Gemmatirosa kalamazoonensis: one gene and its partner. The protein of the gene in region 2 binds, or shares a complex with, the protein of the main gene of each other region. Links are inferred from orthologs where the notes say so. Each region holds a gene or a part of one and is shown on either strand. Other genes may lie near its edges. The genes, in order: J421_RS00335 and odhB.

What was found.
Region 1: odhB (region 2) and J421_RS00335 share a complex: the UniProt entries of both Escherichia coli proteins name them as parts of the 2-oxoglutarate dehydrogenase (OGDH) complex. The link is inferred for Gemmatirosa kalamazoonensis from one-to-one orthologs.

The regions. Positions count from the first base shown.
Region 1 is NZ_CP007128.1:25,082-32,220, reverse strand. The notes cover bases 2,096-5,417. They hold J421_RS00335 (2-oxoglutarate dehydrogenase E1 component), read left to right. Parts: upstream 2,096-2,451; coding sequence 2,452-5,217; downstream 5,218-5,417. Other genes in these bases: J421_RS00330 (PIG-L family deacetylase), read left to right, coding at 5,305-5,417; J421_RS00340 (PAS domain-containing sensor histidine kinase), read left to right, coding at 2,096-2,364. Outside these bases: J421_RS00345 (hybrid sensor histidine kinase/response regulator), read left to right, coding at 1-447; more of J421_RS00340, read left to right, coding at 748-2,095; more of J421_RS00330, read left to right, coding at 5,418-7,139. UniProt on the Escherichia coli protein: E1 component of the 2-oxoglutarate dehydrogenase (OGDH) complex which catalyzes the decarboxylation of 2-oxoglutarate, the first step in the conversion of 2-oxoglutarate to succinyl-CoA and CO(2).
Region 2 is NZ_CP007128.1:2,773,261-2,779,861, forward strand. The notes cover bases 3,818-6,601. They hold odhB (2-oxoglutarate dehydrogenase complex dihydrolipoyllysine-residue succinyltransferase), read right to left. Parts: upstream 5,952-6,601; coding sequence 4,683-5,951; downstream 3,818-4,682. Other genes in these bases: J421_RS32745 (serine hydrolase domain-containing protein), read left to right, coding at 3,818-3,906; J421_RS11915 (Hsp20/alpha crystallin family protein), read left to right, coding at 4,095-4,589; J421_RS11925 (zinc-binding dehydrogenase), read left to right, coding at 6,178-6,601. Outside these bases: J421_RS11900 (FecR family protein), read left to right, coding at 1-218; J421_RS11905 (TonB-dependent receptor), read left to right, coding at 218-2,860; more of J421_RS32745, read left to right, coding at 2,848-3,817. UniProt on the Escherichia coli protein: E2 component of the 2-oxoglutarate dehydrogenase (OGDH) complex which catalyzes the second step in the conversion of 2-oxoglutarate to succinyl-CoA and CO(2).

The DNA of each region.
Region 1 (7,139 bases), 2.8 Mb from region 2 along the record:
GGCCGCCCGATCGACGTGGGCAGCACCCGGCACGAGGGATGGCTCGAGATCGCGGTCACCGACCACGGCCCCGGCATCTCCCCCGACGACCTGCCGCGCATCTTCGACGAGTTCGTGCAGCTCGAGCACGCGGCGCGGTCGCACGGCGACACGCGCCAGTCCGGCACGGGGCTCGGCCTGCCGATCTCCAAGCGGCTCGCCGACCTGCTCGGCGGCTCGCTCGTCGCGGAGTCGACGCCGGGGCAGGGGAGCACGTTCCGGCTCACGATCCCGCTCGAGCGCGCGCGTGACCGTCGCGTCACGGTCGGTGCGACCGGCGACCGCCCGGCCGAGGTGCCCCACGCGGCCGGTCGCGCCGACGCCCCGCCGTCGCCGTCGATCGCCGGCTCGGAGGAGGGCGCCGAAGAGACCGACGGCTCGGAGACCGCCCACGCGGACGCGCTGTGATGCGCGCCACCGCGCGCGGCAACTGATTCCGGGGGACGCCTCGCCGTCGCCGCGTGCGCGCAGTAGCTTTCGCGCCTTCAGTCCGCCGTCGTCGATGTCCACCGCCGCACGCACGTCCCGCATGATCTCACCGTCATACGCCCGTCCGCGACCGATCAGCTGCGAGGCCCACGCGCCGCGCGTGGTGCGCGCGACGCGCGTGGCGTCGTTAGGCTGAGCCGCGCGCCGACGCTGGGTTCGCACGTCGTGCTCCCGTCCGATCTTCCGGAGCCGTTCGCGCAGACGGTGACTGACGACGCCATGCCCGACGAGCCACAGGGCGACGACGACTGCGACGCGTTCGACGCGTTCGACACCCTGGCCGCGCTGGACTGCGGTGTGCTCTGCGCGAGCGGGGAGCTGCGGATCGTCTTCGCGAACGCGGCCGCCACCGAGTGCCTCGTCGGACGCGCCGACGCTCGGCCCGACGCGCTCATCGGCCGGGCGCTGCTGGACCTCGTGGGCGCCGAGGCGCGCACGTCGCACGAGGCGCTGCTGCGGGCCGCGCTCGCCGACGGCGTGCCGCGCACGTGCCGGCTCGTGCCGCTGCGCGGCGAGCGCGGCTCGATCGAGGCCGCGGCGTGCCGCTCGCGGCGCGGGACGCTGGTCGTCACGCTGCGGCCGGCCGTCGCCGAGCGGCAGATGCCGCACGCGGCGCAGGTGCCGAACGAGCAGGAGCGGCTGCGCGCGCTCACGCGGGTGATGGCCGCCGAGGCGGACGCCACGAAGCTGCTCGACACGGTCTGCCACGCCGCGGTGGAGCTGTGCAACGCGCGCGGCGGCACGGTGGCCGAGGTCGACGGCGACTACGGCACGTTCATCTGCACCGTCGGGCACCCCGACGAGCTGCGCGGCAAGCGGTTCACGCTCGAGGACACGCTCACCGCGCGCGCGCTCGCCGAGTACCGGAGCACCGGGCGGCTCACCGCGGCGCGTGCCGACGCCGGCGAGGCCGACGACGAGGCGTTCTACCCGTTCCTCGACGACGGCCGGCTCGTCGGCCCGCTGCTGCTCGCGCCGCTCGGTGCGCACGGCGAGCTGTTAGGCGTGCTCGCCGTGTCGCGCGCCATCGGCGAGCCCGCGTTCTCCGACGCCGACGAGCAGCGGCTCCGCGTGCTCGCCGACCACGCGTCGCTCGCGCTGTGGAAGGCGCGCCTCATCGAGGAAGCGCTCGAGGCGAACGAGACGAAGAGCAACTTCCTCGCGATGGTGAGCCACGAGCTGCGCACGCCGCTCACCGCGCTCACCGGCTACGGGGAGCTGCTCGCCGACGAGATCATGGGGCCGCTCACCGGCGGGCAGCACGAGATCGTGGAGCGTGTGCGCGCGGTGACGCACCAGCTCACGGCGATGATCGAGGAGATCCTCACGTTCTCCGCGCTCGAGGCGGGGCGCGAGCTGGTCCGCCCGCGGCGCATCGAGACGGGGGAAGTGCTGCACGCGGTGGCGTCGGTGATCGAGCCGCTCGCCGTGGCGAAGGGGCTCACGTTCTCGTACCGCGCCGCGGCCGCGCTGCCGCCGATCGTGACGGACCCCGACAAGGTGCGGCAGATCCTCGTGAACCTCGCCGGCAACGCCGTGAAGTTCACGGAGCGCGGCGAGGTGCACCTCCACGTCGCCCCCGACCGGGGCGGCGGGATCCGCTTCTCGGTGCGCGACACCGGCGTCGGCATCGCGGCGCCCGACCTGAAGCGACTGTTCCAGCCGTTCATGCAGCTCGACACGGGTCTCACGCGCCGCTACGGCGGCACGGGCCTCGGCCTCTACATCTCGCGCGGCCTGGCCGAGCTGTTAGGCGGCCGCATCGACGTCGCCTCCGAGCCCGGACGCGGCTCGACGTTCACGCTGGTCCTGCCGGAGACGACGCCGGAACGCTAGGGCAGGAGGGCAGGAGGGCGGGAGGGCGAGAGAGGGATAGCTCCTGCCCTCCCGCCCTCTTGCCCTCCTGCCCTTTTACATTCAGGCATGACTTCGCCAGCCATCACCAGCGTGTTCAACGACGCGTACATCGCGGAGATGTACGAGTCGTACCGCCGCGACCCGGGCTCGGTGGACGAGTCCTGGCGGCAGTACTTCCGCGCCGCCGAGTCGCTCGCCGGGCTCGTGTCGGGCGCGCCGGCCGGCCCGGGCGCCGGGGACCCGGAGATCGCCCGCAAGGCCGCCGGCGCGGCGGGGCTCGTCGAGGGGCTCCGCGAGTACGGCCACCTCGCCGTGCAGCTCGACCCCCTCGGCAGCCCGCCGATCGGCGCGAGCGAGCTGACGCCGGAGTTCTACGGCATCACCGAGGCGGAGCTCGACGACGTCCCGGCCGCGGCGCTCGGATTCGACGAGCGCTTCCGCACCGCGGGCGACGTCGTGCGCCTGCTCCGCAAGCGCTACTCGGCCACGCTCGGCCTCGAGTACTCGCACGTGGCGAGCGACGAGGAGCGCGACTGGTTCCGGCAGGTGCTCCGCGAGGAGCAGCTCACGCGGCCGCTCACGCCGGAGGAAAAGCGCGCGGCGCTCGTGCGCCTCACCGAAGTGGACGGGCTCGAGCGGTACCTCGGCTTCCGCTATCAGGGGAAGAAGCGGTTCTCGATCGAGGGCACCGACGCGCTCGTGCCGATGCTCGACGCCGCGATCGCTGAGACGGCGGCCGACGGCGCGCGCTCGGTGGTGATCGGCATGGCGCACCGCGGACGGCTCAACGTGCTCACGCACGTCATGGGCAAGCCGTACGAGGTGCTGTTCGGCGAGTTCGAGGGGCGTCACCCGAACGCCGACAGCGACAGCGAGACGGGCGACGTGAAGTACCACATGGGCTACCGGAACCGTCGCGACGTGAACGGCGTCGCGGTCGACGTGGAGCTCGTGCCGAATCCGAGCCACCTCGAGTTCACGGGCTGCGTGGCCGACGGCGTGGCGCGCGCGAAGCAGCGGGTGCCTAACGCGCCGGGGACGCGCGACGAGGCGCTCGTGCTGCCGATCGTGATCCACGGCGACGCCGCGTTCATGGGCGAGGGCGTGGTGGCCGAGACGCTGAACATGTCGAAGCTCCGCGGCTACCAGGTGGGCGGCACGCTGCACATCATCACGAACAACCAGGTCGGCTTCACCACCGACCCCACCGATTCGCGCTCGACGTACTACGCAAGCGACCTCGCGAAGGGGTTCGACATCCCGGTGATCCACGTGAACGGCGACGACGCCGAGGCGTGCATCGCCGCCGTGCGCATCGCCGTCGGATACCGCGCGCGCTTCCGCAAGGACTTCCTCATCGACCTCGTGGGCTACCGTCGGTGGGGGCACAACGAGACCGACGAGCCGGCGTTCACGCAGCCGGTGCTCTACGACCGCATCAAGGCGCACCCGACGCCGCGCCAGGTGTGGGGCGAGCGGCTCGTGAAGGAAGGCGTGCTCTCGGCCGCCGACGTCGAGGGGATCGACAAGGAGGCGCGCGCCCGCTTCGACGCCGCGTACGAGCGCGTCAGGCAGACGCCGGAGTCGATGGCCGCCGCCGAGGGGCACGACTCGCCGGAGGGGCCGCCCGCCCCGCCGCCCGACGTCGTGGAGACCGCGGTGCCCGCCGAGCGCCTGACGGCGCTGAACGACGCGATGCTGCGCTGGCCCGACGGCTTCACGCCGCACCCGCGTCTCGCGAAGATCCTCGCGCGCCGCGCCGAGACGCTCGGCGACAAGGGCGGCATCGAGTGGGGGCAGGCGGAGGCGCTCGCGTTCGCGTCGCTGCTCGTCGAGGGCACGTCGGTGCGGCTCGACGGACAGGACGCGGAGCGCGGCACGTTCGGGCACCGCAACGCGGTGATCCACGACGTGAAGACGGGCGCGACGCACACGCCGCTGGCGAGCCTGCCCGGCGCGAAGGGCGCGTTCGAGGTGTGGAACAGTCCCCTCACCGAGACCGCGGTGATGGGCTTCGACTACGGCTACAGCGTCGCGGCGCCGGACACGCTCGCGCTGTGGGAGGCGCAGTACGGCGACTTCGTGAACGTCGCGCAGGTCATCATCGACCAGTACCTCGTCGCCGACCGCGCGAAATGGAGCACCGACTCGGGGCTCGTGCTGCTGCTGCCGCACGGCTACGAGGGGGGTGGCCCGGAGCACTCGTCGGCGCGCCTCGAGCGGTTCCTGCAGAGCTGCGCCGAGGGCAACATCGAGGTCGCGTACCCGTCGACGCCCGCGCAGTACTTCCACATCCTGCGCCGCCAGGCGAAGCGCTCGACGCGTCGCCCGCTCGTGCTCATGCAGCCCAAGTCGCTCCTCCGCCTGCCGGCGGCGGCGAGCCGGCTCGCGGAGCTCGCCGAGGGCGGCTTCCAGCCGGTGATCCCCGACCCGCGCGGGCTCGCGGCGGACGCGGTGCGGCGCGTGGTGCTGTGCACGGCGAAGATGTACTACGACCTCACGGCGGGCTCGGTGCCTAACGACGTCGCCGTCGTGCGCGTGGAGGAGCTGTACCCGTGGCCGGCCGAGGAGCTGACCACGCTCCTCGGCGGCTATCCGAACGCGCGCGAGGTGGTGTGGGCGCAGGAGGAGCCGCAGAACATGGGCGCGTGGCCGTTCGCCGCGCCGCGCCTGCGCGCCCTCGCCGGCGACCGCGCCGTGACCTACGTCGGGCGGCCGGAGCGCGCGAGCCCCGCGGAAGGGTACGAGTCGGCGCACAAGGCGGAGCAGGCGCGCATCGTCGCGGAGGCCCTCGCCGTGTCGGAGCCCGCGCGCCAGACGGCCACGGTGTAATCCAAACCGAGCGTCGAGCGTGGAGCGTGGAGCGTGGAGCGAACAGGCCCGTCCACGCTTCCCGCTCCTCGCTCCACGCTCACTCGAATGAAGCGACTCCTCTGCGCGGCCGCATTGACGCTGGCCGCGACGAAGATCCATGCGCAGGACCGCGGCGCGGCGGCGTTGGGTCGGCTCGTCGACGGCTTGGGCATGACGGCGCGTGTGCTCGTCATCGCGGCGCACCCGGACGACGAGGACACGCGCCTCATCACGCTGCTCGCGAAGGGGCGCCACGCGGAGACCGGCTACCTGTCGCTCACGCGCGGCGACGGCGGCCAGAACCTGATCGGCAACGAGCTCGGTGAGGCGTTGGGCGCCATCCGCACGGAGGAGCTGCTCGCCGCGCGGCGGCTCGACGGCGGGCGGCAGTTCTTCGCGCGCGCGTTCGACTTCGGCTTCTCGAAGTCGGCCGAGGAGACGTTCCAGCACTGGCCGCACGACAGCGTGCTCGGCGACGTGGTGAAGATCGTGCGCGCTTACCGGCCGCAGGTCGTCATCGCGATCTGGAGCGGCACGCCGGCCGACGGGCACGGCCACCATCAGGCGAGCGGCATCATCGCGCGCGAGGCGTACGACCTCTCGGCCGACACCGTGCGCTTTCCGACGGCGACCTACGGCGCGCCATGGGCCGTGCCGAAGTTCTACCGCTCGACGAGCTACCGCGGCAACCAGGGCGCCACGCTGCGCTACGACGCGGGGCGCTACGACCCGCTGTTAGGCAGGTCGTACGCCGAGATCGCGGCCGAGAGCCGCAGCCAGCACAAGTCGCAGGGGCAGGGAGGGCTCGAGCGAAAGGGCCCGTCGATCGTGTCGCTGCGGCGCGAGGCGTCGCGCGTGAACGCGGGCACGCCCGCGGAGCGCGAGCGCGACCTGTTCGACGGCGTCGACACGACGGCGGCCGGCGCGGTGGCCGCGTGCACCGGCACGGCCTCGATCGGCGACTCCCTGACCGCCGCGATCCGCGACGCGCGCCGGGCGTTCGATGCGTTCCATCCCGAGACGCTCGTCGCGCCGCTCGTGCGCGCGCAGCGGCTCGTCGCGGTGTGCGCGGGCACGAACGATCCGCGCGCGCGGCTCGTCGGACGTCGGGTGAACGACGCGCTCCTGCTCGCCGCCGGCGTGGCCGTGGACGCCGAGGCGCCGCGCGAGGTCGTCGCGTTCGGCGACACGATGCCGGTCACCGTGACCGTGTACGACCGCGGCACGCTGCCCGTGCAGGTGCGCGTCGGCGACTCCTCGGCGACGATCGCGCCCGACAGCGCGGCGGTGTTCCGGCGGCGCGTGGCGGCGCCGACCACGGGTGGCGCGTGGTGGCTCGCCCGCCCGCGCGACGGCGACATGTTCACCGTGCCGGTCGACGTGCGCGGCGAGGAGGTCGCCTCGCGCCCGCCGACCGAGCGCGTGGACGTGACCGTGGGCGGCGCCCAGGCGACGCTGCTCGCGCCGATCGTGTACCGCTACGCGGACGCCGTGCGCGGCGACGTGCGGCGCCCGCTCGTCGGCGCGCCGGCGGTGTCGGTCACGCTCGACAACGCGGTGGAGTACGCGCGCGCCGGCGTGCCGTTCGCGCGCGACGTGCACGTGCGGCTGCGCTCGGCCAGCACGGCGCCGCGCGACGTCACGGTGCGCCTGGAGCTGCCTAACGGTCTGGCCGCCGACTCGGCGGCGCGCCGCGTCACGCTGCCGCGCTACGACGCGCAGGCCGACGTCGCGTTCCACATCCGCGGCACGATCGCCGCCGGCACGCACGCCATCCGCGCCGTGGCCGAGTCGAACGGCGAGCGGTTCACGAACGGCTATCAGCTCGTCGACTACGACCACATCCGCCCGCAGCGCCTGTACCGCGTCGCGGAGACGCGGCTGTCGTCCGTTGGCGTGAC
Region 2 (6,601 bases):
TCGACGGCGAGCCGCTGCGCGACGCGCTGCCGCGGCTCGAGCGGCGGTACGACCTCACGATCCGGCTGGCCGACGGCGCGTTAGGCGCGCGCCCGGTCGTGGCGCGCTTCCGCGACCAGCCCGCGGGCGAGATGCTCGACGCGCTCGCGCTCGCCCTCGGCGCGCGCTACGAGCGCCAGGGCCGCGTCGTGACGTTCCACGCGGCGGAGGTGCGCTGATGCCTAACGCGATCCGTTCCATGATCGGCTGCGTCATCGCGACCGTGGCGTGCCTCGCGAGCACCGTCGGCGCGCAGGGGACGAGCGCGCAACGCGAGACGACGTTCTCGCCGCTGCGCGCGGACGCGCCGCCGGCCGCCGTCGCGGTGCCGGTGACGCTCGTGCTGCGCGACGTGACGCTCGCCGCCGCGCTCGAGGCGATCGGCCGCGAGGCCGGCATCGGGCTCGTGTTCGACCGCAGCGCACCGGGGCTCGACCGGCGGGTGAGCGTTCGCGAGACGCGGGCGAGCGCCGCGGCGGTGATCGTGCGCGTGCTCGACGGGAGCGGGCTGCGCGCGCTCGTGTCGCCGACGGGGCAGGTGGTGATCGCGCCGCGGCCGCGATCGAGCGGCGGCGCCGCGGTGGGCGGCGCGGTGCGTGACTCGGCATCCGGGGCGCCGCTCGCCGGCGCGCGCGTGGAGCTCGTCGGCACGCGCTACGCGACGGTCTCGCGCGACGACGGCCGGTTCACGCTCGGTCGCGTGCCGGCCGGCGACTACGTGCTCTCGGTCGCGCAGATCGGCTTCCGGCCGGCGCGCGTGCCGCACGTCGTGGTCGACGACGCGGAGGCGAGCGCGATCGACGTCGCGATGCCGCGCGCGCCCGTGCCGCTGTCGTCGGTCGTCGTGACGCCCGGCCACTTCGGGCTGATGCAGCCGACGGTGGGCGCGCAGCAGACCATGACGCGCCAGCAGCTCGAGGGCGCGCCGCAGATCGGCGAGGACATCTTCCGCGCGATCACGCGCCTGCCCGGCATCGCGGGGAACGACCTCACCGCGCAATTCCATCTGCGTGGGGCCCCGCAGGACGAGCTGTACGTGTCGCTCGACGGCATGGAGCTGATCGAGCCGTTTCACCTGAAGGAGCTCGACAACGCGCTGTCCATCGTCGACGTGAAAGCGATCGGCGGCGTCGACCTGACGAGCGGCGGCTTCTCGGCGGAGATCGGCGATCGGCTGACCGGCGTGCTCACCATGCGCTCGATCGAGCCGCGCACGGATCGCACGCACGTCTCGGCGGGGCTCAGCATCACGAACGCGCGGGTGAACGCCGATGGCGGGTTCGCGAAAGGGCGCGGAGGGTGGGTGCTCTCCGCGCGCCGCGGCTACGTGGACCTCGCGATGAAGTTCACGGACGCCACGGACGGGTTCAAGCCGCGCTACGGTGACGCGTTCGCGAAGGCGCAGTACGATCTGCCGTGGGGCGGGCGCGTCGCCGTGCACGGGCTCTGGGCCGCGGACGATCTCAACTTCGTGGACTCCACCGACAGCGCGGTGCGGAGCAGGTACCGCAGCGGCTATGCGTGGCTCACGTGGGACGACGGCGTCGGCGACCGGCTGCGCGCGCGTACCGTGCTCTCGACGTCGTCGCTGAGCTGGCGGCGCGGGGGACTCGACTTCAGCAGCCGGCGCGAGGCGCTGGCGAGCGTGGCCGACCGGCGGACGCACCACGCGTTAGGCGCGCGACAGGACTGGACGCTCGACGTGGCGCCGTGGGCGATGCTGCGGTGGGGCGGCGACGTGCGGCGCGAATCCGCGACGTACGACTACCTGGACTGGCGGCGCGATTACCGCGTGGACGCGACGCACACCGACGTGCGCTTCGTGTACGACAGCACGGTGTCGGCCGTCGCGCCCGACGGCACGCGTTACGGCGCGTACGTCTCGGCCCGCATGCGTGCGCGCGACGGGCTGCTCGCGGAGGTCGGCGTGCGCGACGACGGCGCGACGTGGGAGCGCGACCGCGCGATCAACCCCCGCGTGAATCTCTCGTGGACGCTGCGCACCGGCACGACGGTCCGCGCGGCGTGGGGCCGGTACTCGCAGGCGCAGGCGCTGTTCGGGCTGCAGGCCGGCGACGGCGCCCTGGACTTCGGGCCGATCGAGCGTGCGACGCAGCGAGTGCTCGGCATCGACCAGACGCTGCCGAAGCAGATGCGTCTGCGCGTGGAGGGCTACGACCGCCGCCTCGGCACCGTGCGGCCGCGCTGGGTGAACGTGGTCGGCGACATCGACGCGTTCCCCGAGGTCGGCTACGACCGCGTGCTGATCGCGCCGAGCGCGGCGCGCGCGCGCGGCGTGGAGCTGTTCGTGTCGCGCGACGACGGGGCGCGGTTCGACTGGTCCGCGAGCTACGCGCTCGCGTCGGCCGTCGACGTGTTGGACGGCCGCGACGTGCCGCGCCCGGTGGACCAGCGCCACACGCTGCGCGGCGACTGGTCCGTGCACCCGCTCACGAACCGCTGGCGCCTAACGGTCGCGGGGCTGTGGCATTCCGGCTCGCCCGCCACGCCCCAGTCGGTGCAGCTCGACACGGTGTACCGGGCGAACGGGTTCGACGTCTGGACGCGGTGGAGCGCGGGCGCGCTCGCGTCGGTGCGACTGCCCGCCTACCACCGGGTGGACGTGCGCTGGACCCGCTACTTCGATACCCGCCGGGGCCGCGTGTCGATGTTCGCGGAGGTGTTCAACCTGTTAGGCACCCAGAACGAGCGCAGCCTCTACACGAACGTCGACTTCCGCGGCACGAACGCGACGTTCCAGCAGGGCACCAGCCACCAGGTGCCGCGCATCCCGACGCTGGGGGTCGCGTGGGAGTTCTGAAGTCGGCGCTCGCCGTCGCGGTTGGCCTCGCGGGGTGCCGCGGCACCGTGCCGACGCAGCCCGCCACGCCCGCCGCGTCGCTCGCCGAGTTCGAGGGGCGCGTGGACGCGCTGCGCGCGTCGGCGCAGATCCCCGCGGTATCGGGCGCGATCGCGCGCGACGGCCGCGTGGCGTGGGCGCGCGGCTTCGGCGTGGCCGACCTCGCGACGGGCCGCGCGGCGACCGACACGACGCTCTATCACCTCGCGTCGCTCACGAAGCCGTACGCGTCCACCGTGCTGCTGCAGCTCGTGGCCGAGGGGAGGATCTCGCTCGACGATCCGGTGTCGAAGTACGGCATCGTGCTCGCCGGACCCGGGGTCGTACGCGTGCGGCACCTGATGAGCCACACGTCGGAGGGCACGCCCGGCACCGCCTACCGCTACAACGGGGCGCGCTTCAGCCTCCTCGACTCGGTGATCGCGCGCGCCGACGGCCGGCCGTTCGCCGAGGCGGTGGCCGAGCGGGTGCTGCGGAGGATCGGCGTCACGCACACGGCGCCCAACCCGCTATCGCCGTCGTTCGCCGCGTCGATCGCGAGCCCGGCGCTCGTGCAGGCCACGCTGGCGCGCGGCTACTCGTCGGACGGGCGCGCGGTCCCGACCGAGTACCCGGCGTCGTTCAGCACGGCGGCGGGGCTGGTCGCATCGGCCGTCGACGTCGCGCGCTTCTCGATCGCGCTCGACCGCGGTGAGCTGCTCTCGCCGGCGATGCGCGCGCTCGCGTTCGCGCCCACGGTCACGCCGGCGGGCGACACACTGCCGTACGCGCTCGGATGGTTCAGCACGCGGTACCGGGGCGTGCGGGTGATCTGGCACTACGGATACTGGACCGCGATCTCGGCGCTCATCGTGAAGGTGCCGGATCGCGGGCTGACGCTCGTCGTGCTGGCGAACACCGACGCGCTCTCGCGCCCGTACGCCCTCGGCGACGGGCGCCTCGACGGCGACCCGTGGGCCACCGAGTTCCTCGACGCGTTCGTGCTCGGGTCGGCGCCGCTGCCCTGACCGGCGCGGTTGTCATTTTGACGACGGTGTCTGTCGCCGCGACCGGCGGACCGCCGCCGGCGCTGTCAGAGTGGCCGAGACGACGGGTACGCGCGCTGCCTCTCACGCGTGGCGTCGGCGCCCCGCGGTGGGGCGCTGGACCTCCGCCCGCCGGGCGAACGACAACCCCTCGTGAGGAGGCTAGCTCCATGTCGACCAACCCGACCACCAACTACCCGTTCGACGCGATCTTCGACCGGATGCTCGGTCTCAGCCGGCAGATGGACAACGCGTTCTCGGGGCGCGCGTTCGGCACCGCGAACGCCACCCGCCCGCAGCTGTGGCTCCCGCCGGTGGACACGTACGAGACCGAGCACGCGTTCGTGATCGAGGCGGACCTGCCGGGGCTGCACCAGGAGAACATCGACGTCCACTTCGAGCAGGGGACGCTGACGCTCACCGGCCGCCGCGGCCCGACGCTGCCGGCGGCGGAGCAGGGCAAGCTGCGCGTCTACTCCTCGGAGCGGCTGAGCGGGGCGTTCTCGCGCTCGATCCGCCTGCCGGAGTACGTCGACGGCGAGAAGATCGAGGCGACGTACAGCAACGGCGTGCTCACCGTGCGCGTGCCGAAGCTCGCGGCGGCGTTGCCGCGCAAGATCAGCGTCGCGGTGAACGCGTCGGACGCGAAGCAGATTCAGGGCTGATCCGAGTTGAACCGCCGAGGACGCAGAGGGCGCCGAGGGGAACCACTGCTGGTTCTCCTCGGCGCCCTCTGCGTCCTCGGCGGTCGAAATCCGTTAGGCGATCAGCATCGTCGACGGATCTTCCATCAGCTCCTTCACGCGCACGAGGAACAGCACCGCCTGCTGCCCGTCGATGAGGCGGTGATCGTACGACAGCGCGACGTACATCATCGGGCGGATCACGACCTGGCCGTTCACCGCGACGGGGCGGTCCTGGATCTTGTGCAGCCCCAGGATCGCGACCTGCGGGAAGTTGATGATCGGCGTCGAGATGAGCGACCCGAACACGCCGCCGTTCGTGATCGTGAACGTGCCGCCGGTGAGGTCCTCCATCGTCAGCTTGCCGTCGCGCGCCTTCTTCGCGAGCGCGACGATGTCGCGGCTGATCTCGAGCGTCCCCTTGCGATCGGCGTCCTTGATGTTCGGCACGACGAGCCCCGCCTCGGACGCGACGGCGATGCCCATGTTCACGTAGTGGTGATGGACGATCGTGTCGCCGTCGAGGCTCGCGTTCACGAGCGGGTACGTCTCGAGCGCCATCACGGCCGCCTTCACGAAGAACGGCATGAACGACAGCCGCACGCCGTGCTCCTTCTCGACGCGCTCGCGCACCCGGTCGCGTAGCGCGCTCACGGCGGACATGTCGATCTCGTTGAACGTCGTGAGATGCGCGGTCTGCTGCTGCGACGCGAGCAGGTTCTCGGCGATCCGGCGGCGCCGCGTCGTCATCTTCTCGCGAGTCTCCCGGCTCGCGCCGTTCACCCGCCCAGGTGCGGCGGAAGCGGGTGCTGCGGGAGCGGCTGAAGCGCCAGCGGATGCGGTGGGGGCTTTCGCGGCCTGCAGCACGTCGGGCTTGCTCACCACGCCGCCGCGACCCGTGCCGGCGACGCCCGCGAGGTCGACGCCGCGCTCGGCGGCCACGCGCTGCGCGGCAGGCGACGCGCGCACCTCGGCGTGCGCCGCAGCCGGCGGCGCGGTGGGAGCGGCAGCGGGCGCGGTACCCGCCGCCGCCGTACCCGCCCCCGCGGCACCCGCCGCCGCACCCACCGCCGCCGTACTCGCTCCCGCCGCACCGGCTCCCGCCGCACCCGATTCGTCGATCTCGCCGAGCGCCTCGTCGACCGCGACCACGTCGCCCTCGGCCTTGAGCCGCTTGGCGAGCACGCCGGACGACGGCGCCGGCACCTCGACGGTGATCTTGTCGGTCTCGAGCTCGACGAGCGTGTCGCCCGCCGACACGGCCTCGCCTTCGCGCTTCACCCAGCGCGAGATCGTCGCTTCGACGATCGACTCGCCGAGCGGCGGCACCTTGATCGCGATCATTCCTGAGAACCCGGTGGGATGAAGGTCGTACCCATCGCTCCGACTGGCAGCGCAGGTAGCCGGCCAGTAGCGTTCGCGGAATCTAGTCGAGGCGAGGGGTGGGCGGTCCCTAGGTACCAGGGCGGGGCTCCCCCCCCTTCGCCCATGGTTCGGCCGCGCTCGATCGACGTCGGGACCATTCCGACGCACGACCCGTCGCGCCCGACGAGCCACGACCCGCCACGACGTGCGCGCGCTGACTCTCTCTGCCCACGGCACGCTCGACCAGCTCGAGTATCGCGACGATCTCCCGATCCCCGAGCTGCGCGAGCCGTCCGACGTGAAGGTGCGCGTCGAGGCCGCCGCGCTGAATCATCTCGACCTGTTCGTCGTCGGCGGGCTGCCGAACGTCGCCATCACGCCGCCGTGGATCGTCGGGTCCGATGGGGCCGGGATCGTCGAGGCGGTCGGCGCATCGGTGACGACGGTGCGGCCGGGCGACCGGGTGATCGTGAACCCCGGCACGAACTGCGGCGTCTGCGAGTACTGCCTCGACGGCGAGCAGCCGCTGTGCCCGCGCTATCGCATCTACGGCGAGCACCTCCCGGGATTCCTCGCCGAGTACGTCGTCGTGCCCGAGCGCAATGTGCGCGCGGTGCCGCTCGAGGTCG